Regions from separate parts of the Blastococcus brunescens genome, predicted to be linked through region 2. Evidence: riboswitches for the same ligand, from Rfam matches in the RefSeq annotation. Region 2 holds a riboswitch; each other region holds the start of a gene.
The links. Region 2 has a riboswitch for cyclic di-AMP ahead of U6N30_RS19230 (C40 family peptidase). Riboswitches for the same ligand answer to the same signal wherever they lie in the genome.
Positions count from the first base shown of each region.

Region 1: linked by a shared signal. The riboswitch ahead of U6N30_RS10510 (LysM peptidoglycan-binding domain-containing protein) and the one ahead of U6N30_RS19230 (C40 family peptidase) in region 2 are both predicted to bind cyclic di-AMP.
Region 3: linked by a shared signal. The riboswitch ahead of U6N30_RS16325 (aggregation-promoting factor C-terminal-like domain-containing protein) and the one ahead of U6N30_RS19230 (C40 family peptidase) in region 2 are both predicted to bind cyclic di-AMP.

Region 1 is NZ_CP141261.1:1,578,399-1,585,651, reverse strand. It holds gene U6N30_RS10520 (AAA family ATPase) at 1-365, opposite strand, end outside; gene U6N30_RS10515 (relaxase domain-containing protein) at 329-1,261, opposite strand; gene U6N30_RS10510 (LysM peptidoglycan-binding domain-containing protein) at 1,995-2,924, opposite strand; cyclic di-AMP (ydaO/yuaA leader) riboswitch at 2,931-3,085, opposite strand; gene U6N30_RS10505 (class I SAM-dependent methyltransferase) at 3,623-4,117, shown strand; gene U6N30_RS10500 (class I SAM-dependent methyltransferase) at 4,081-4,380, shown strand; gene U6N30_RS10495 (hypothetical protein) at 5,394-5,630, shown strand; gene U6N30_RS10490 (hypothetical protein) at 5,675-6,316, opposite strand; gene U6N30_RS10485 (hypothetical protein) at 6,411-6,602, opposite strand; gene U6N30_RS10480 (PEP/pyruvate-binding domain-containing protein) at 6,772-7,253, shown strand, end outside.
Region 2 is NZ_CP141261.1:2,871,119-2,878,371, reverse strand. It holds gene U6N30_RS19240 (SMP-30/gluconolactonase/LRE family protein) at 1-198, opposite strand, end outside; gene U6N30_RS19235 (HNH endonuclease signature motif containing protein) at 338-1,543, shown strand; gene U6N30_RS19230 (C40 family peptidase) at 1,678-2,208, opposite strand; cyclic di-AMP (ydaO/yuaA leader) riboswitch at 2,224-2,379, opposite strand; gene U6N30_RS19225 (PH domain-containing protein) at 2,753-3,079, shown strand; gene U6N30_RS19220 (hypothetical protein) at 3,313-3,945, shown strand; gene U6N30_RS19215 (hypothetical protein) at 3,993-5,114, shown strand; gene U6N30_RS19210 (sensor histidine kinase) at 5,337-6,002, shown strand; gene U6N30_RS19205 (response regulator transcription factor) at 5,999-6,631, shown strand; gene U6N30_RS19200 (hypothetical protein) at 6,720-6,884, shown strand.
Region 3 is NZ_CP141261.1:2,448,556-2,455,808, forward strand. It holds partial or broken gene U6N30_RS33980 (glycoside hydrolase family 3 N-terminal domain-containing protein) at 486-950, shown strand; gene U6N30_RS16320 (glycoside hydrolase family 3 N-terminal domain-containing protein) at 1,040-1,390, shown strand; gene U6N30_RS16325 (aggregation-promoting factor C-terminal-like domain-containing protein) at 1,542-2,237, opposite strand; cyclic di-AMP (ydaO/yuaA leader) riboswitch at 2,527-2,673, opposite strand; gene U6N30_RS16330 (class I SAM-dependent methyltransferase) at 3,000-3,389, opposite strand; gene U6N30_RS16335 (GNAT family N-acetyltransferase) at 3,518-3,988, opposite strand; gene U6N30_RS16340 (GNAT family N-acetyltransferase) at 4,033-4,464, opposite strand; gene U6N30_RS16345 (hypothetical protein) at 4,556-4,708, opposite strand; gene U6N30_RS16350 (SDR family NAD(P)-dependent oxidoreductase) at 4,705-5,400, opposite strand; gene U6N30_RS16355 (flavin-containing monooxygenase) at 5,400-6,914, opposite strand; gene U6N30_RS16360 (TetR/AcrR family transcriptional regulator) at 7,012-7,253, shown strand, end outside.

The sequences.
Region 1 (7,253 bases), 1.3 Mb from region 2:
CCGGCCGGGCGGTCGGTGGCGCGGGCGGCGAGGCGGGCGGTGAGGTCGGCCTCGACGGCGAGCACCGGTGGCGAGGTCCAGGCCCGGATGTGCTCGGGCGCGCCGTCGCGGTCCAGCAGCGGCACGCACCGGGACATCGTGCGGGCGGTGAGGTCTTCGGCGAGCTCGATGCGCACCGCCGGGTCGGTGACGATGCCGGCGGCGGCGAGCAGCTGTTCGACCTCCCCGCGTACGTCGGCGGCGTTCCACGCCGAGCGGGCCGCGGCCAGCCGGGCGAGCACCCGCTGCACCACCTGCTCCCGGTCCAGGCCGCCGACCGGCGTGGGTGTCAGGCCGACCGCAACATTCCGGTCGCGGTAGCCCAACGCGGCCAGCTCGGCCAGCCACCGTGCCGTGAGGTCCTCCCCGGCTGCGGCCTCACCTTGTCCGGGCGGCCCGCTGCCCACGCTCGCGCGTCCCAGGAGCGGCGCAACCCCGGGCCGGGGTGCTCGCCGGGATGCGCCGCGGTCCATTCTCGTTCGTAGGTGTCGATGTTCCGGGCGATCTGCGCGGTCCGCGCGCTGAAGGCGCCCACGAAATCCGCCAGCTGCCGTATCTCCCCATCGGCACCCAATACATATCCGTGAGCGGCGAGCGCGGCCCGGAAGTGCAGATCGCAGGCGACCGCGGCGTGCCCGATACCGTTGATCGCAGCGAGGAAATCGCGAATACCGACGGTGTGCAGGCCGCGCCATTTCCCGGCCGCGAACACCCGGGCGTTGATCTGCAGGTGCAGATGCCGGTGCGGATCCCCGGCCCGCGACGTGTAGTGCGCCACCGTCACCGCCTCGGCCACCTCGACCGGCACCTGCACCTGCCCGCCGCGCGGACCGACCCGGGTGGTCGCGTGCTCCCCGAGCCAGCCGATGATCTGCCCGGCCGCCCGTGCCTGGGCCGCGTCATACGCCGTCGCGACGTTCGGATGCAGCGCCGCCGCCAGCGACCACGTCTTCGGGCCGTTGACCACCACCTCGACGAACCGCACCGCATGCCCGTCGCCGCGCAGCTGCCCCCGCGGCTCGCCGGTACCGGGGTCACAGCCGGCCACCCACGTCTCGTAGGCGTCACCGGTCAGCGGCGCCAACTCGCTCACCCGCCCGCCGGCAACGCTGAACCGGCGCGCCACACCGGCACCCTCGGCGAGGTAGTAGTCATCCGTCCGGCCCCGGTCGGCCTCCACGTACTGCCGGGCAGCCGCCGGTGAGCCGGCGTAGATCTTCATCCCGCCATGCATTTTCAACGCCACCCGACAATGACCAACAAGTCACCCCTATAGACGCCGATGGCCCCGCAATGCGGGGCCCGATCTACCTCCGAAGGTAGCATGCGTGCCGTTCTTCAGTGACATTTTGACGTTCATTAGTAACAGTTTGAGTGTTATGGGTCAGGGTTGGGCGTTGCGATAAGTAGGTCAGCTTAGCGATGTCTGATTGGCTTCTCATGGCGGTCGTTGATCGCTTTCACGATGACGACTGGCCGGTTCTCAATGATCCTGGCGTTGCGGTTCGCGATGGCCCGGTTCGTCGTCATTAGCGATTCCTGGGTGACGGTGACGTGGGTGTTGAGCGGCCCGGTGGTCGTCGCTGCTTCCCGGACAGGGGTGTCCCGCCTGTCCTACCCGTGCGGGACTGGTCACCGGGCGGGTCTTACGGGACCGCGGTCGAGGGGCGCTGCGTTGTCCCGCGATGTTCCCTTTGAGGTTCTCTCAAGTGAGACGGTTGAACCGAGAGACGGTCGCCGCCGTCTCTGTGGCTGCTGGCACGCCGCGTCGAGCGCGTGATCCAACGACCAGCGCAGCGAGGCACTGATTTCCGCCGAGACGGACCAGGGGCCATAGCTGCGGCGGAGTGCCTGAGCGTCGGATGGCCCGTCGACAGGGCCCCCTGCCCCACCGAACTCAGGGCAGGGGGCGCTGTCGTCGGTCCCGGGCTCAGCGGACCACGACGGTCAGTCGGTTACCCGGCTGGCAGGAACGCCACGTGTGGGTGGTCCATGTGGTTGGCCGTGGCGGATCCGCGGTCTTCCATCGTCTGCCACGCCCAACCGGTCCACGGACCGGCGATCCGTTGCCGCCAGATCACGTTCTCGACGCCGAGTCGAGCCGCGTTGTCGATCACGTACTGGGCGACGGCGTCTCCCTTGGCCCGGTCGGTGTAGACCATGAAGTCAGCCGCGCGGCCTTGGGTGGGGCTGTGCCCGGGGCGGGTGAGGACGGTGGAGACGCCGAACCGTTCGGCGATTTCTTGGACGGCGGGTCGGACGTGCGGGTCCCACGCCCCGTAGGCGCTCGAGGACGCAGCCGGCCTGGGTGACGGCGCCGGCGTCGGGGCGACGGCAGACCGGTCCGATGCTCGGCTGGCGCGCTCGGGGGCCGCACTCGGCGCGGCGGCCGGGGCCGCGTTCCCGCTGAGGACGAGACGTTGACCGACACGCAGGACGTTCGGGTCCGCGCCGATGACCTCGCGGTTGAGGGCGTGCAGCTGCTGCGCGGTGGTGCCGTGGCGGGCGGCGATCTTGTTGAGCGTGTCTCCCGCGCGCACGGTGTACGCGCCCGAGCCGCTGACCGCTGACGGCGTCGAGCCCGAGCCCGAGCCCGAGCCGCCGATGGTGAGCACCTGACCGATGCGCAGGACGTTCGGGTTGGGCCCGATCGTGTCGCGGTTGTCGGCGTAGATCGTTCGCCACGAGGTGCCGTGGCTGGCCGCGAGCTCGCCGAGGGTGTCGCCGGAGCGGACTGTGTGGTCCCCGGAGTGAGCCTGGGCGGGGGCGATCATTCCAACGGAGACGGCCGCTGCTGCCGCGACGACCACGGCGGGTCGTGCCACGGCCGCCACGACAGGGTTGCGGGTGGGACGGCGGTGCCGTCCCTTGTAGCGCTTGGACATGGGTGGTGAGCCTCTCGCCGCCTACGGAGTTAGCTGTCGGGTTCGGGCGAGAGCTGCCCGGCCGCATTCTGCGGCTTCACCCCAAGGCCGGAAGGCCTGGTCCTACGAGGTGGGTCCCCCGCCCTGCCCGTCGTTTTCGACAGGACCGGTGCGACGGTGGGCAGGTTGGGCGGTGCCGTCATCCGGGTCCACCGCTCGGCGAACCTCAGCACGGTATGCAGACCCCGGACGCAGGCAGCAACCCTGAGCCAGCTTTCCCGGGTTCGCCCGCGAGGATTCACAAAGCGTTACCGGGACCCTGCACCGCGTGTGCTTGTCAGCTCCGGCCGACCGCTTCTTCCGGGGGATAGCCGGTCTGAGAAGTCCCACGTCCGGTTGATGGCGATCAACCCGTAGATGACGCGGCGCCATAGCCGGCGGTCAGCCGTAGGCGGGCCCGGCCCGGGCCGGGCCAGGCCGGCACCTCCGATCACGATGTGCACGACGTTGTGGAAGCCGTTGATCTCGAATCCACGTCAGGCGGTCGTTGGTGGCGTGGGTAAAGAAATCGTCGAAACCGGGCGATGAAGACGCCGACGAACCCGACCAGCAGGTAGACAACGCCGACGGCCAGGCCAGCGTCTGCGGCCCGCGGAAGGATCCTCGAGCGGGACGCTGCTCAGGTTGGTCACCGGCCGGTCGTGCGTGGTGATGTGGTCGTGGCCGCGCCGCGCCGCGGTGCGTTGCGGCGACGCCGTTCTGGCGCCACCTGCACCGGCCAGCCCGACCGGGGGCGCGCGGCCTCCGGACACCGGTGTGGTGATGCGGTCCGCCTTCGCCAGACTGTCGGAATGATGTCCGAGGAGCCGGTCTTCGCCCGCGACGCGGCGACGGCGGCGTATTACGACCAGCGCGCTGAGGAGTACGACGAGTGGTACACCGGGCAGGGCCGCTTCGCCGAACGGGACCGGCCCGGTTGGGGCGCCGAAGTGGAGGCGGTGGTGACCCTGGTCCAAGCGCTGCCGGCGGTCCGCACCCTGGACGTCGCCTGCGGCAGCGGCTTCCTCACCCGCCACCTGACCGGCTTCGTGGTCGGATTGGATCAGAGCCTGGCGATGGTGGCCCTGCCCAGTCCCGCCTGCCGGGTGGACGCGCTCTCACAGGTGACGCGCTGGACATGCCCTTCGCCGACGGCGCATTCGACAGGGTGCTGACCGGCCACTTCTACGGGCACCTGCCCATCGGTGAGCGAGGAGCCTTCCTCGCCGAGGTCCGGCGTGTGGCCGGTGAGCTGGTGGTCATTGACTCCGCCCTGCGTCCAGGAATCGACGCCGAGCAGTGGCAGGCGCGGACGTTGAACGACGGCTCCCGGCACCGGGTGTTCAAGCGCTACCTCGGCGCTGAGGAACTGGCCGACGAGATCGACGGAGAAGTGCTGTTCGCGGGCAGCTGGTTCGTCGCCGCCCGCAGCCGCTGAGCACTCTGAAGCGGCCAGGCGCCCAAACCGCCTCCAGGCAGCGCTGTCCGGCAGTCACTCAGGGCGCCGCGGTTGCCTCGGTAGCCGAACCGGCCACAGCTGTGGCCAGCTCGATGAGCGGCCAAGGCCGCGCCGCAAGGGGATCCTCTGCGGGACGTCCTTGTTGGTCCGTCCACCTGCCCGAATGTTGCCGTAGCGGGTTCGTCCAGCGGGACGTCGCAGAAGGCCACCTACTGCGAGCCGCTGATCCGGCAACTGGCAGCCATCGGGCGGCGTGATCCAAGTCGTGTGGACGCTGGGAGGCGCGGCTCTCGGTTGGTATCAAGACGTGGCTGCAAGGCACCCACCGAGGCGTGTCCAAGGAGCACCTGCAGCACACACCGGCGGTGAGTCCGGTGGCGTGCAGAAGGGCCCGCCGCAGATGTGCATGACGAAGAGGCACCGTAGCGGCGGCTCACGGAGCGTCGGCGGAACTACCCTGAGGCGATGGCCACGGACGCCCCCATTGGCAGACCGTCAGTCACGAGCACCGGGACTCCGAGTGCCCGCACAATCACCGACGGCGCGACGCCAACGACAAGGGGGTCATCTGCCTTCGGTGCGGCCAGGCTGTCGAGCCGACACCGACCTACGCTCTCAGGCTCGAAGCCGCTAGGCGGCAGCGGCCGAACCGCGACCGGCGCGGACGTAAGCGGCGGTGAGCGATCCTCTACGGGTGTCGCGAAGTCGACTGTGATCGCGTCGTGCTGTCCGACCGCCGGCATCGGTGCCTACGTTGGGTCGATAGCGATCAACAGCATGCTCTTGCGCCCTCGGGCGGGCGGAAGTAGGCATCCCCGGCCTTGGGCCGCGGGAGCTGCTGCTGCGGCATCGGTGTTGCTCGCGGGCTGCGGGACCAGCGATAGCGAGGCTGAAACCAGCAGCCTGGGCAGTGCTGCAGCGCTCATTGCTTGCTCTGACCACGCCTTCTGGGGGCCGTGGCGAGCACAAGTCAGGAGGCCGACGGCGTGCTCGTGACCTTCGACATCGAGGAGTGGGTTCACCCCATCTCAGGCCCGTCGCAGATCACGCTTGTGGCCGATGACCCGGCCCAGCAGGTGGGAGCTCCGGAATGGACGCTCTCCGAACGAGTCTTCGTTCTTGACGGCAGAGACTCGCCGCTCGACAGGTACGCAGCAGAAGAGGCGGAAACCATCATCACGGCATGGGACGAGTCGAAGTCCACGCCCTCCTGTCCAGATCAGTATTGACAGTCGGACCCACCACACCTTCCGTCTACGGCTGCAGGAAACGGTTACGTCTCGGGGCTCGCCCGGCGGTCGATACCGAGCGTGGCGACGAGGTCCTCGTGGAGTTCGAACCAGACCCGGTGGCAGGAGTCGACGTCGGTGCGGTCCACCCAGCCCGTCTCACCTGACCGAGCGCGCGTCAGTGCGGCGCTGAAGCGGCTGTCGTAGCCGCCGAACCGGGTGAGGATGAGGGCAAGTCGCTCGACCAGTGGAGCGAGGTCCTCGTTGACGGCTTCGAGGACTGCCAGGACGTCGTCGTCCCAGGCGGGGTCAGTGTGGTCGTTGGGCGACAGTCGGTTGCCGGGGGCGGGTCTGAGCTGCCAGTCGGTACAGGCCTGCAGCACACGACCGTTCAGCGGCAGGAACGCGTCGTGGGCGTCGCGGACCTGTTCCGCCCGGCCGGTACGGGCGAGCTCGGCCGCCAGCTGGCGCTCGCTCTCGCGGCGGCCACGGTCGGTCAGGGACCAGCCAGCCGTGCCGGCGAAGGCGGTGTGGGTGACCCACCCGTTCGCCTCGGCGTCGAGCAAATGCTCGCCGGTCTGGGCATGGTCGAGCTCGAACCGCCGGGCGACCGCGGCGGTGTCAGCGAAGCCGAGGACGCGGACAGCGTGGATCGCCAGCAGCTCAGCGGGCGAGGCCTGGGTCACGACTCGGGGTCCTGCCGCGCCGCCAGGCGGGTGTGGTGCTGCTGACAGGCCTGCGGCGACCTGAACCCCATGGCCGACGCGATCTGCGACCAGGTCAACCCCGCTGCTCGGGCGGTGAACAGCAGCCCGGCCCGAGCTGGTCGACCTCGGCGCGGGCGGCAGGCACCAGCGCCAGAGCGCGCAGCAGGTCCTCGGGCTGCAGGTCTGCGGAGCGCCACAGGGCGAACTGCAGGAGGTCGACCGCCGCCGGCGGGACCGACGCCGGCCGCCACGGACGCTCGGTCACCGCCCCCGCGGCGAGCTCGGACAGACGCGTCTGAGCCTGCTGCTCACGCGCCGCCTGCCCCTGATCGTCGAACGATGCGGGCTGAGGCGAGCCGTCATGGTTGCCGACCATGGCCCGAGAGTGCAGGATCAACGAATAGTTGTCAACGATACGTTGAAGGAGAATTAGGGTGCTCATCCCGCTGCGGGACGCCGAGGCCGCGACCTGCGGCGGCAAGGCGGCCGGACTCGGGGCGATGTTGCGCGCCGGCCTTCCGGTGCCCGACGGGTTCGTGGTGCCGTTCGCCGTCTACCTCGCGGTCGCCCATGAGCTCGCACAGCGCGATCCGCTCCGCGGTGGCCTGGCGTTCACGGCTGAGCTGTTGCGGGACCGGTCCCTTCCTCGCCCCCTGCTCGAGGCCTTGGGCCTGGCGCTCGGCCGGCTCGGTGCCCCTGCGGTAGCGGTGCGGTCCTCGGCGACGGGTGAGGACTCCAGGCAGGCGTCCGCGGCGGGGCAGTACGAGACGACGCTGGCTGTGCACGGACTGCCGGCCGTCGCTGATGCGGTCTGCACCTGCTGGGCGTCGCTGCTCTCGCCCCGGGCGACTGCCTACCGGTCCCGCACCGGCCCCGCCGACTTCTGCGGCGAGGAGCTGGCCATGGCGGTTATCGT
Region 2 (7,253 bases):
CAGTGAGCCGTCGGGCAGCCAGCCCAGCCCCGAGGGCTGGTTCTCCACCTCCAGGACGACGGTCTCGCCGCCCTCGGGCGCCACCCGGCTGACGGTGTGCCGGTAGAAGTCCGACGCCCACCAGGCGCCGTCGTGCCACCGCGGGCCCTCGAAGTACGAACCACCCTCCAGCACCGTCCGGAACGCTCGCTCAGCCATGGCCCGGACGCTACGGCCTGCCGCGTGTCAACACGAGGCGAGGTTCTGTGGACAAGCGTCTGACCTGTGGATTCGCGCTGCTGGAGACGCCGATCTCCGGTATTCTTCGTACACGCGTTCGATCGATCAGGAGGTGGTCATGGGCGAGCTGCAATCGGCGCTCGACGCCCTGGCCGCCGAGGACGTGCAGGGTCGGACCCCGCGTCAGAACCTCGACGAGATCGCCGTGCTGCTCGAGGCGCGCAACCGCATCGACGCCCAGTTGACCCGCCGGGTCCGGGCCGCCGAGCTCCAGCAGGCACCGGAGGAGGACGGCCAGAAGTCCATGCGGTCGTGGCTGCGAGGGCACGGCCGGATCACCTCGGCCGCGGCCGGGCAGCTGGTCCGCAACGGCCGGGCGCTGGGGTGTCTGCCCGCGGTGGAGGCCGCCTTCGCCATGGGTGCGGTCACGGCCGATCAGGTCGCCGTGATCGCTCCCGTGGCGAAGGCCGACCGGCAGGCCGCGGCCCTCGAGCAGGGCATCGACCTCGCCGCGGTCGACCGCACCTTCGCCGCCGTCGCCGCAGAGCACCGCGTCGAGGAGCTGTCCCGGCTGGTGCACCACTACCTCGCGCTGCTGGACCCCGACGGGCCGGAGCCCGATCCGACGGACGAGCGGTCGCTGACGCTGTCCACGCTCTCCGACGGCACGGTCGTGCTGCGGGGCCAGCTCGACGCCGTCGGTGGCGAGAAGTTGCTCACGGCACTCGAGGCGATCGTGCAGGCGGACCGGCCGAAGGGTGATCGCCGGACGCGCGCCCAGCAGAACGCCGACGCGCTCGTGCAGCTGGCCGACAACCAGCTGGCCTCGGGCGGCCTTCCGATCCTGCGCACGGTGAAGCCGAACGTCGTCGTCACGATCCGGGACGGCGACCTGGCCGACCGCGGCGCCGGTCGGGCTGCGGCGACCACCGGATTCGGCGGCCTCGTCTCGGCGGAGACGGCGCGGATGCTCGCCTGCGACGGCAGCATCACCCCCGTCCGGATCGACGAGCACGGCATGCCGCTGAACGTGGGCCGCACCAAGCGCGTGGTGCCACCGCACCTGCGCAAGGCCGTCGAGCTGCGTGACCAGACCTGCATCTTCGCCGGCTGCGGAGCCCCGAAGTACTGGTGCGACGTCCACCACCTGATCCACTGGATCTTCGGCGGGGAGACGTCGCTGGAGAACTCAGCTCTCCTGTGCGAACGGCACCATACGAAGGTCCATCACGGGTTCCGGGTCGAGCGGGATCCCGGCGGACGATGGCGGACGTTCCGGCCCGACGGCAGCGAGATCGTCATCGGCGCACCGCTGCTGATCTGAGCCGTACCGCTCACTGAGCGGAGCGCCGCCCCATCGCGAACCTCACGCACGGGTCCGCCGACCGTGCGCGCGGTCGGCGACCCCTGCGTCCCCGGGCACGCGTGGACCGGGGACGCAGGGGAGCAGCGTATGGATCAGACGACGCGTCGGGCGGTGTTGTAGCCCCACATCGAGTCGACCGGCACGACCGCGACCGGGTTGCCGTAGGTGGAGGAGTGCACCATCTGGCCGTTGCCGATGTACATGCCGACGTGGCCGACCGGGTCGTAGAAGAAGATCAGGTCACCGGGCTGCAGGTCGGCCTTGGCGACAGGAACCCCCGCCGTCGACTGTGCGCGCGACGTGCGCGGGATCGATACGCCGGCCGCCTGGTAGGCGGAGTAGGTGAGGCCCGAGCAGTCGTAACCGCCGGGGCCGGTGCCGCCCCACACGTAGGGCTTGCCCTGCTGGGCCAGCGCCGTGTCGACGGCGACCTGTGCGGCGGAGTTCGGCGCCACGACCGGAGCAGCGGCCAGGGCGACCGGCGCCGAGGCCACGGGCGCGGGGCCGCCGGCGTTCGCCGAGGCGGCAACGGGAGTGAGCGCGATGCCCGCGCCCGTGACGAGGGCGAGCGCCGCCCCGCGGAAGGAACGGCGGGTGATCGTGGACGTGCGAGTAGTCGTCATGGACGACGGGTTCTCCTGTTCTCCATCAACCGCCTACCGAGTTAGCTGACGGGTTCGGGCGGGGAGATCGCCCGGCGGAACCGGCGGAACCGGCCTCGCTTCACCCCAGGACTGCGGTGGGTCCCCGGTCCGGCACCGGAGACTCCGGTGCCGGTTCGGCGGTGTCCGGCCGGGTGTCACCGGAGGCGGTGACGAGGGGGCCCCGAACGGACGGCGACGACGCTAGGTCCGTCATCCAGTCGTCACAAAGCGTCCGCCGCGGGCATCGGGAGCTCCGTCGGGACGTGCGGCGAGTGGGTCCGGACAAGCGACTCGCGACGCCACCACCACCGATCCCGCTGCCGGTTCCGGACCGAGCGCGAGCCGCATAAACGGAACGCGATCGCCCGCTTACTTCCGCGCGGCGGCGTGGCGGCACGGAGCGTCCGCGTCCGATCCCGCGAGCCGCTGAGGTGTCGATCGCGCGACGGCGTCGATCGCGCGACGGCGTCGACCGTCGCCACTGCGTTGACCGTCGCGACCGCAGCGTGCTGTCGTGGCGGCGATGACCGATGACGTGATCTACGACGACGGGCGGGTCCGCCTCGACCGCGAGGCGCTGACCCTGCGGCGCTACTACTTCCCGCTCGCCAGGAGCAAGCGCATCCCGTACTCCGACATCCGCGGCATCGAGGTCCGCCCGCTGACCTGGCTCACCGGCAAGGGGCGCCTCTGGGGCTCCGCGCACCCGCGGTACTGGCTGCCGCTGGACCGCGCCCGCCTGCGCAAGGACACCGCGCTGGTGCTTGACGTCGGCGGTCGCGTCCGGCCCGCTTTCACCCCGGACGACCCCGCGCGCGTGGCGGACCTGCTCCGCCGCTGCATCGGCTGAGCCGCCCCGGACGCCGTACCCGGTCAGAGCCGCTCCCGGCCGGATCAGGACCGGCGCCTCACGACGCCGGGACACGTCCCGTCCGACCGTGGTCCTCGCCCGCCGGGAGGGACCCGGCCGGCGTTGGAGGTGGACCCATGACCGCTGAGCCCGTGACCCCGGCTCTGTCGGGACCGATCACTCGAGACGCGCCGAGCGCCCGCCCGGCGCCCATCGGCCGGCGGACCGCAGTCGTGTGCCTGGCCGTCGGAGCCACGCTCAACCTGGCCGAGGCGCTGATCGGCCGCGTCGTCGGCCAGAGCGGCTCGGTCGCCGGCAACCTCGACGCCTGGGCGGCGCGCCCGACGCTCGCCACGGTCGGCCTCGTCGCCGGCACGGTCGCCGTCCCGTTCCTGCTGCTCGGCCTCGTCGCCATGGCGCAGCTGGTCCGCCCGCGGATGCCGCGGCTGGGCACGACCGCCATGGTGCTCGCGTACGTCGGTGGGCTCGGCTTTCTGGGCATCCACGCCGTCTCGATCGTCGACCACGCAGCCGTCGACCAGCCCGACCGCGACGCCATGGTGGCGCTGCTCGAGTCCGCGCAGAGCAGCTCGCTCGCGCTGCTGATCCTCCTGCCCTTCCTGCTGGGGATGGCCGGCTCCGTGCTGCTCACCTCGATCGGCTACCTCCGCACCCGCGTGGTGCCGGTCTGGATCCCCGTCGTCCTGGTGCTGTTCCTGCTGCTCGACTTCGGACCCTTCTCGACCGGTCCGATCGACCCGCACTGGCTGTTCGTCGCCGCGTCCGTCGGCCTGGCCGTCGTGGTGGCCCAGCGGACCGACCAGCAGTGGTGGACCGGGCGTACTCCCGGCGACGCGACCTCCTGACCAGCGGTCCTCCGATCGGTAGCGTCGCGCGCGAGGTGGACGAACCGGTGTTCAGAGAGCGCGCAGCCCAGGGCAGCCGGGCCACCGTGGTGGCCCGGCTCTCCGCCGCGGCCGCGGTGGGATACGCGGCCGTCGGGCTGATCGCGCACATCGCCACCCCGGCGGCCGACCGGGAGAACCTCTTCGGCAGCCCCGAGCCGGTCGTCGGCCCGGCCATGGCGATCGTCGGTGCGGTCCTGCTCGGCCGGGTGCCCGGGCACCGGGTCCTGCAGCTCATGACGGTCATCGGCTGCTTCGCCTGCGTGTTCGCCGGCTCGCTCGGTCTCGCCGTGTACGGCTTCTCCGGCAGCGACGACCCGGCTCCGGTCTTCCGGATCGCCGCCTGGCTGACGCTCTGGACCTGGGTGCCGTCGTTCGTCTCCTTCGCCACCCTGCTCCCGCTCCTCTTCCCGGACGGCCGGCTGCTGTCCCGCCGCTGGCGCCCGGTCGCGATCGCCGCGGTCGGCCTGATCGCCACGATGTCGCTGCTGACCGCGTTCACCGACATCCAGCCGGAGGGGACCCAGCCGGCGAACCCGGTCGCGATCGGTGTCCCTGAGCCGGTCCTGGACGCCGTCCAGACGGTCCTGAACCCGCTGGTACCCGGTCTCGCGCTGCTCGGGCTGGCGAGCCTGATCCTGCGGTTCCGCCGCGCCGACCCGCAGGGCCGCCGGCAGATCGCCTGGGTCGGGTACGCGCTGGCCCTGGCGGTCGTGGCGGCGTTCCTCGCCCCGGCGCCGGTCAACGTGGTGGTCACCGCCGCCGTGCCGGTCGCCATCGGCGTCGCCGTCGTGCGCTACCGGCTGTTCGGCATCGACGTGGTCCTCAACCGCACCCTGGTCGGGACGGCGCTGCTGGCCTCCTCGGCGCTGGTCTACGTCGCCGTCGTCGGCTGGCTCGGCGGCCTCGCCGGTGCCCCGACTCGGTCATCGGCTTCATCGGAGCCGTGGCCGTCGCCGCCGTCTTCCACCCGCTGTACGTGCGCATCCAGCGCGCCGTGGATCGGCTGCTGCACGGCTCGCGCGGCGACCCCTATCGCGTGCTCGGCCACGTCACCGAGGTGCTCCGCGACGCCGCTGCGCCGCGCCAGGCTCTCGCCCGGGCCGTCGCGACGATCGCCGTCGACCTGAAGCTGCCCGCGGTCGCCGTGCAGGTCGACCGGCCCGGCGCCCCGCCGGTCGTCGAGTCGGTGGGGAGCGGGCCCTCGCCGTCCACGCCGTCCCGCTGCACTGGCACGACGCCGTCGTGGGCACGCTGCACGTCGCCCCCGCGCGGGCACCGACCGCCTGGACCCGGTCGACGAGTCGCTGCTGACCGACCTCGCCGCCCAGCTCGCCGCCGTCGGCTTCGCGTTGCGGCTGGCCACCGACCTGGAGCGCTCGCGCGACCGGCTGGTCACCGCACGGGAAGAGGAGCGCCGACGGATCCGCCGCGACCTGCACGACGGCCTCGGCCCGCAGCTCGCCTCGGCGGTCATGGCCCTCGACGTCGCGACGCGCGCGCTCGGGCAGGAGCCGGCCCGGGCCGTGCCCCTGGTGACGACGGCCCGCGACCAGCTCCAGGACGCCGTCGCCGACGTGCGCCGCATCGTGCACGGCCTGCGTCCACCGGCGCTCGACGACCTCGGTCTCCTCGGCGCGCTCCAGGCGACCGGACCCGGCCTGCTGCCCGAGCGCGACGGCGCCCCGCGCATCCGGATCAGCGGCAGCGGACAGCTGTCGGACCTGCCCGCCGCCGTGGAGGTCGCGGCCTACCGGATCACCCAGGAGGCCATGACGAACGCGATCCGGCACGCCTGCGCGGAGCACATCGCCGTGCGGCTGGACGGCGGTCGGGAGGCCGTCGGCATCGAGGTCGTCGACGACGGCCGCGGCTGTGCCGAGGACTCACCGGCCGGGCTGGGCCTCCGGTCGATGCGCGACCGCGCCACGGAGCTCGGCGGCAGCTGCCGCATCTCGCCCGAGCCCGGCGGCGGCACCCGGGTCTCGGCCGTCCTGCCGCTGGGAGGAGATCCGTGACCCGCGTCGTCATCGCCGACGACCACCCCGCCTTCCGGGCGGGGCTGCGCCTGCTGCTGCAGGACAGCGGTCTCGACGTCGTCGCCGAGGCCGCGGACGGTCCGGCAGCCGTCGACGCCGTCGTCGCGCACCGTCCGGACGTCGCCCTGCTGGACCTGCAGATGCCGGGCCTCACCGGGGTCGAGGTGACCAGGCGGCTGCAGGAGGTCGCGCCGGGGACGCGGGTGCTCGTGCTGACCATGATCGAGGCCGACGAGACGGTGCTGGCGGCGATCCGCGCCGGCGCCTGGGGCTACCTGCTCAAGGGGGCCGGGCAGGAGGAGATCGAGCGGGCCGTCCGGTCGGTGGCCGACGGCCAGGTGGTCTACGGGTCGGGCGTCGCCGAGCGGGTGATGGCGCTCTTCGCCGCCCGGTCAGCGGCCGTCGGGCCCTTTCCGCAGCTCTCGGAGCGGGAGCGGGAGGTGCTGTCGTTCGTCGCGGAGGGGCGGGCCAACGCCGAGATCGCCCGCCGGCTGTTCCTGTCGGAGAAGACCGTCCGCAACCACGTGTCCAGCATCTTCACCAAGCTGGGTGTCACCGACCGCGCCTCCGCGGTGGCCCGCGCCCGCGACGCCGGCCTCGGCGGGTAGCCCCGATGGGCTGAGAACGGGCACGCCTGCGGTTGGCCGACCGTTCCCCGGGGCACCGGGGAGTCAGACCGACAACGAGGAGGCGAACATGGCCGGATTGATCCGGAAGCTGATGGTGTCCGGGGTCGCCGCGAAGGTGATCCAGGAAGCCAAGAAGCCGCACAACCAGGCGAAGATCAAGAAGTTCATCTCGGACTTCCAGAACAAGCAGGGCAAGGGCGGCGCCGGCAGGGGCCGCGGCCCCGTCCGCTGACCTGACACCGCGACAGCGCCCCTCCCCGGATCCCGGGTGAGGGGCGCTGTCGCATGACCGGAGTTGGCCCGATGGAGTCATGCCCGGTTGCCGCCCCTTGAGCGGAACCGCCCCGTGCCGGTAGACCAGGAGCGCGGAACGGCGGAGGGGACGGTTGGACGGGCCTTCCCCAGGCGTACCCGCGGGCCTGCCGACGTCTCCCTCCGGTCGCGTGCCGCAGTGGGTGCTCGACGAGGCCGCGGGTGCGCAGCGGCCCCCGATGAGTGGCGGACGTGGTCCCCGGCGGGCCAGGCGCCGCGCCGGCGGTTCCGGCTACGGTCTCTGCTGATCGGTGTCCTCGTCGTCGGGCTGACTCTCGGCGCCGCGATC
Region 3 (7,253 bases), 420 kb from region 2:
ATGCCCCGACCGTATTACTCCCCGCCAGGGAGGGCGAGCATGACACCGGCGACGTGCGCGCGCTCAGCGGCCGCCAGGCGGCCGCCGCTCCGACGCGCGGTCTCGCCGGTGCCGCGCCCGGATCACGGGCCGCTCTCCGATGAGCCGGTTGATCGTCGTCAGCATCCGGGCAGACTGGGCTGGACACCCCGAGCGGTTCCGACAGGAGGCCAGGACGTCCATGCTCCGACGAACGTGGCCGGCCGTCCTCGCTGCGCTCCTCGTCCTGGTGGCCGGCTGCTCGTCGGAGCGACCGGCGACGTCGCAGGACACGACGACACCGACGGCGAGCACGGCACCGCCCAGCGAGCCATCGGCGGAGGAGCAGCGGGTCGAGGCGGCCCTCGCGGGGCTCGACCGGCGCGCTCAGGTGGCCCAGCTGTTCGTGGCCGGCGTGCCGCTGGACGACCTCGACACCGGCGAGGCCGTCGCGCAGCAGGGCGTGGGTGGGCTGTTCCTCGCCGGCCGGTCGCAGGCACCGGCGGACGAGCTCGCCGCGACCGCCGCGCGCTGGCAGTCCGTCTCCCCGGGCCGGACCTCTGGGTGGCCGTCGACCAGGAGGGCGGCGCCGTCCAGTCCCTCAAGGGCCCGGGGTTCGAGCGGCTCCCGTCCGCGCAGGCGCAGGGAGCCCTGCCCCCGCCCAGCTGGCGGCCCTCGCCGCCGACATCGGGGCCTCGCTGTCTGCCGCGGGCGTCAACCTCAACCTCGCGCCGGTCGCCGACGTCGTCCCGGCCGGCACCGAGGCGGCCAACGAGCCCATCGGCGCCTTCGACCGCCAGTACGGCAGCACCCCCGAGGCCGCCGCGCCGGTGGTCGCCGCCGTCGTCGACGCGCTGGCCCGGGCGGGGGTGACCGCGACCCTCAAGCACTTCCCCGGCCTCGGCCTCGTGCAGCAGAACACCGACACCACCGCGGACGTGACCGATGCCGCGACCGGTGCCGACGACGCCCAGGTGACGCTCTTCGGCGAGCTGGCGCGCTCCCCGCCGACCCCTTCGTCATGGTCTCGTCAGCGACCTACCCCAAGATCGACCCGTCCGCGCAGGCTGCGTTCTCGCCGGTCGTCGTCACCGGACTGCTCCGCGAGCGGCTCGGCTTCGACGGCGTGGTCATCTCCGACGACCTGGGCAACGCCCGCGCCGTCCTCGACCTCCCGCCGGGCGAGCGCGCCGTCCGCTTCCTGGCCGCCGGCGGCACCCTGGTGCTCACCGTGGACCCGGACCTCGTGCCGGAGATGATCGACGCCGTCCTCGAGCGCGACCGCAGCGACCCGGCGTTCGCCGCCACCGTGGACGCCGCGGTGCGCACCGCCCTGATCGCCAAGGACGGCGCCGGGCTCCTGCCGGACTGAACTCAGCCGACCAGCTCCGCAGCCGCCCGGCGTTCCTGGACGGCGTGCCCGGTGGGTGGAGGACGCCGTCCCGGTGGTCGTAGCTCCACCCCGACGTCCCGGTGTGCACCGCCACGGGCGTCCCACCCGCCGCCACGGCTGGATCAGGTGCTCAGTACCAGCCCTTGGACTGCGAGTGGCTCCAGGCGCCGCACGGGGAGCCGAAGCGGTTCTCGATGTAGATGAGCCCGGCGTCGATCTGGCGGTAGCCGTCCGACGTCTTGGCGATCCCGGTGCCGGCCCACGTGGAATCCAGGAACTGCGCGATCCCGTAGGCGGTGCTGGTCGGGTTCTGCGCGTTGGGGTTCCAGCCGCTCTCCTTGCCCCAGAGGTTCTCCAGGCAGGTGAACTCGCTCGCGCTGCCGACCTTGCCCATCGCGTACTCCTTGTAGGAGCCGGCAGGGGCAGTGGGCGCGGACGTGCCCTGACCCGGACGGGCCGCGGCAGCTGCGGCCTCGGCGGCACGGGCCGCCTCGACGCGGGCGGCCTCCTCGGCGGCGACGCGGGCAGCTTCCTCGGCCGCGACGCGGGCGGCCTCCTCGGCGGCGAGACGATCGGCCTCGGCCTGGTCGGCGGCGGCCTGGACCGCCGCGGCCTCCGCACGCTCGGCGTCGCGCTCGCTGCGGCTGGCGGCGAGCTGCTCCAGCGGGGCCAGGAGCTCGTCGGCGGTCACCGGGGCCGCCTCGGCGCTGATGCCGAGCTGCTCGGCGACGCTCACCGACTGCAGCTGCGCGGCCTCGGCGGGCGGCTCGCCGGCGGTGACGACGCCGACGAGCACAGCGCCGGCGGCGGCGGTCGCGAGGTACATCGCCGGACGACGGCCGGCGAGGGCGGGCGGTGTCCACGACGGGTGGCTCGGCCGTGCGAGGACGTGAGGGTGCGCAGGTTCATGAGGTGCGTGTGCTCCGGATGACAGGACGCGGCGGACCTGCGGCGCACGAGGCGCGGGCGATCCACCACTGGGGGTCGAGGGCAGCACCGCGGGCTGGACGCCCGGCGGAACACCGGTCAGCGAGGCGGGCCCGCGGAACGGTGCATGTGGACTGCTGCGTGCGCGGCGCGCCGAGGGCGCACCAGGCTGCGGCTCTCCGTTCGTCGGTTCCTTCCGTGGCCGCCTACCGAGTTAGCTGACGGATTCGGGCGGGAAGCGGCCCTACCCGCCCCGAGCGGAGCTCGGAGCAGGATTCACCCCAGTACTGCGGTGGGTCCCCGGCTCGCCCGCGACCGGTTGGCCTCGGGCGACTCGGCGGCGTCCGGCGCGGCCACCCCGGGTGGGGCGGAAACGTCCGGCCGGACCGGGCCAACGTAGCCGCCGTTACCGTTACGTGACAATCCCATGGCGGGAATCGGCGGCGTGATGCATCTCGCGGCGGCGGCTCACGGCAGCCGCCACACGGTGGTCCGCCGGACCTGGGTGGGCTGGTGGGGCGATGACTCGGTGTCGGTGACGTCGAAGGTCGCCACCGCCGCGAGCCGGTCCGTCGGCACGTACGGCCGCCCGGGATCCCCAGGTAGACCTCGGCGCCCCGCGCGCGGGCGGCCTCGAGCCAGGGCAGCACCCGCTCGCTCATCACGCGGTCGTAGCAGACGTCACCGGCCAGGACGACGTCGACGGCGGGCGGCTCCTCCCCAGGACGTCACCGACGACGTCGATCGGGCCGACACCGTTCGCCTCCGCGTTGACCGGCACCGCGGCGTGCGAGAACGGATCGATGTCGCTGGCGACCACCCGCCCGGCCCCCGCGAGCGCCGCCGCCACCGCCACCAGACCGCTGCCCGCGCCGAGATCCAGCACCGACCGCCCGCGTACGACCGACGGGGTGTCGAGGACATGGCGAGCGAGCGCCTGACCGCCGGGCCAGGCCGCCGCCCAGAACGGCGGGTCGGTCGGCGCCACGCCGCGCTCGGTCTCGATCGCCTCCCACAGGGCCACCACGTCCGCGGCGACGTGCAGGGTCACCTCGGGGACCAGGGACGGACGGGCGGGCCGGGTGTGGTCGCGGACGAAGGTCGGGGAGACGGACCCCGGGGGAACGGGACGATCGGCCGGCACCCGGCCAGTCAACCCGACCGTCGGCCCGTCCGGAGTCAGAGGTGGGTCGACCAGGACGACAGCTGACCCGCCGGCCGGAATCCCAGCGACTCGTTGACGGCCACCATCGGCCGGTTGGCGTCGGAGTTGTAGGTGCTGATCCGGCGTACCTGCGGGAAGGCCGCGACCAGCTCGCGCAGCACCGCCACCTTCATCCGGGCACCCAGCCGATGCCCGCGGTGCTCGCGCAGGACGAGCGTGCCGCCCTGGTGGGCACGCTCCGGGGCGGCGAGCGTCACCTGCAGGTCGGTGAACCCCACCAGCCTTCCCTCGCGGACGGCGCCGGCGGACAGGACAGTGCGGCCGCGCGCGACGTGCAGGGCCTCGTACTCGCGGATCCGGGCGCCGTCCCACTGCTCCTCGGCGACGGGCAGGTCGCCGTGCGGCGCGTCGGTCGTCATGCGCTGTTCGAGCAGCGCCCGGTCGGCCAGGAGAGCCTCCGGCGTCCGGTCGCGCCAGGTGAGCACCTCGTAGCCGGCTCCGGCGCTTTCGGCCTCCGCCTCGACGGCAGTCAGCCGCGCCGCGTCCGGGGGAGGACCAGGTCGCGGCGGGTCTCCACGAGGTCGCACGTCCAGCCGTGCCGCAGCGCGAAGCCGCGCCCGGGCGCCCCGGGCGCCGGCTCGTCGACCTCGGCGATGAGCTCCGTCCGCCCCGACCGGGCAGCCAGTGCGGTCCCCGCCTCCAGTAGCGTCGTCCCGACGCCCCGGCGTCGGTGCGCGGGGTGCACCGCGACGTCGAGGACCGCGAGCGTCCGGTCGCCGCGCTGCGGCAGGATGAGCCGCAGCGCCCCGACGACGGCCCCGCCGACGACGGCGGCCCGGTGCGTGCCGCCGCGGGAGCCGCCCGGCGCGACCAGCTCCCGCCCGAGCGCAACGTGGTCCGCCGCCGCGCGGGCGGCTCGTCCGGGCGGTCGGTGCGCTGCCCGGCCGCCCAGACCTCGCACCAGTCGGCGAAGAGGGCGTCGTCGGGAGCGAGTTCGACCAGGCGGGGCAGCACTCTTGAAGTTCTACTGCCCCGCACAACCGGACTTCCGGCTACCGCGCGGCCGGCGGCTTCGCCGGAGCCGCCCCACGGGCGATGAGCTTCCAGTAGCTGCCCGGCGTCAGGCGGACGAGCACGTCGGGAACCTTCGCGCTCCAGCCGATGAGCAGCCGTGGACGGCGTTTCTCGACAGCCGCCATGATCATGGCCGCGGCCTTCTCGGGGGCATGGTCAGCAGCTTGGCGAACTGCTTGCGACCCACCTCGTACTCCTCGGCCGAGACGCCGGAGCCGGTGCGTGCGCTCTCGGCGATCCGCGTCTTGATCCCACCGGGGTGCACCACGGTCACCCCGACCGCGTTCTCCGCGAGCTCGTGCCGCACGGCCTCGGAGAACCCGCGGACGGCGAACTTGCTGGCCGAGTAGGCGGCCTGACCGGCGGGCGCGAAGATGCCGAAGACGCTGGAGACGTTCACCAGGTGCGCGCCGGGGTGGGCCTTGAGCGCCGGGAGGAGCGCATGGGTCAGCCGGACGACGGCCCGGAAGTTGACCGCCATCACCCAGTCGAACTCCTCTAGGGTCACCTGGTCGAAGCGCCCGCCGAGGGCGACCCCCGCGTTGTTGACCAGGAGGTCCGTCTCCGGGTGCTCGGCGGCCAGGGTGGCCGCCAGGGCGTCGGTCTGGTCGTCGTCGGAGAGATCGGCGACGTGGGTGGCGAGCGTCAGCGCCGGATGGGCGGCCCGGATGCGGTCGGCGACGTCGCCCAGCCGGTCCTCGTCCCGGTCGACGAGCACCAGGGAGCTGCCCCGCGCGGCCAGCTGGACAGCGAGCGCCTCTCCGATGCCGCTGGCTGCCCCGGTGACGACGGCGGTGCCGCCGGCGAACTGGTACGGGCCCATCAGGCGACCGCCTTCTCCGTGGTGGTGGCGGGCACGCGCCGCTGGAACGTCATGCCCTCGTCCTCCAGCGAACCCCGCCGCAGAAGCCCCACGTCGCGGATGTAGTTCTGGTGCAGCTTCCAGGGCTTGCGCCGGCCCTGCTTGGGCAGGTCGGCGAGGCTGCGCTGGACGTAGCCCGACGCGAGGTCGAGGAACGGCTGGTCGGCGCCCTCCGGCGGCGCGAGGGGCGTGGCCGAGACGTAGCCCCGGGCGCCGAGGTGGTTGATCAACCGGCAGACGTAGCGGTTGACCAGGTCCGCCTTGAGCGTCCACGAGGCGTTCGTGTAGCCGATGACCATCGAGAAGTTGGGGACGCCGGACAGCATCATCCCCTTGTACGAGACCGTCTCCGACAGCTCGACCGGCCGCCCGTCGACGGCCAGGGTCATGCCGCCCATGGCGAGCAGGTTGAGGCCGGTGGCGGTGACGATCACGTCGGCGTCGAGGTGCTCGCCGGACTCCAGCTGCACGCCCTTCTCGGTGAAGGTCGCGATCCGGCCGGTGGCGATGGCGGCCTGCCCGCGGCGCAGGGCCCGGAACAGGTCGCCGTCGGGCACCAGGCACAGCCGCTGGTCCCACGGGTCGTACGGCGGGTTGAAGTGCGTGTCGACGTCGACGTCCGGCACCTGCTTCTGGGTCAGGCGGCGGAGCAGCGTGCGGGCGGCGGCCGGCCAGCGCTGGCTGAACTGGTAGAAGGCCGTGGAGACCAGCACGTTCTTCCACCGCACGATCGGATAGGCCAGCGTCGGCGGCAGCAAGCTGTGCAGGAACCGCGCCAGCGGGTCCCGCCCGGGCAGCGACATGACGTAGCTCGGCGTCCGCTGCAGCATGGTCACGTGCTCGGCCGCGTCCGCCAGGTTGGGCACCAGGGTGACGGCCGTGGCGCCACTGCCGATGACGACGATCCGCTTGCCGGTCGCGTCGAAGTCCTCGGGCCAGTGCTGCGGATGGATCTGCTCACCGGCGAAGCGCTCCTCGCCCGGGAAGTCCGGCCGGAAGCCCTCGTCGTAGCGGTAGTAGCCGGAGCAGGCCGAGAGCCAGGAGCAGGTGAGCTGCACCGTCTCGCCGGTGTCCGTGCGGCGGGCCGTCACCGCCCACCGGGCCTCGTCGGTCGACCACTCGGCGGAGAGGACCTGGTGGTGGAAGCGGATCTTCTCCTCGACGCCGTACTCGCGCGCGGTGTCCCGGATGTAGGTGCGGATGTCCGCGCCGTCGGCGATGGCCTGGGAGTCCTGCCACGGTCGGAAGGCGTAGCCGAGGGTGAACATGTCCGAGTCCGACCGGATCCCGGGGTAGCGGAACAGGTCCCAGGTACCGCCGATCGCCCCGCGCGACTCGAGGACCGCGTACGTCCTGTCCGGGCACTCCTCCTGCAGGTGGCAGGCGGCGCCGATGCCGGACAGGCCGGCGCCGACGACGAGGACGTCGACGTGCTCGGGCGCTGGGTGCTCGATCGTGCGGTGCTCCGCTGCCATGCATGCACTCCTGGGTCCGGGCCGGCCGCGACCGGCGAGGTGCGGCGCTGGAACATTCCGGCACCGACGCTATCGACGGACTGTCGAACGAGTCAACATGGTGTCTAGAAACGGGTGCGTCCGGCTATTCTTCGGCGGTGACCGTCCCGGCGAGCGATCCCTCCCCCGCGGGCGGCGGACCGCCCGCCCCTCGGGCGACGACCGCGAGCTCGCCATCCTCGCCACCGCGGAGCGGCTGCTGACGGAGAAACCGCTCAGCGCCATCTCCGTCGACGACCTCGCCCGCGGCGCGGGGATCTCCCGGCCCACCTTCTACTTCTACTTCGCCTCGAAGGACGC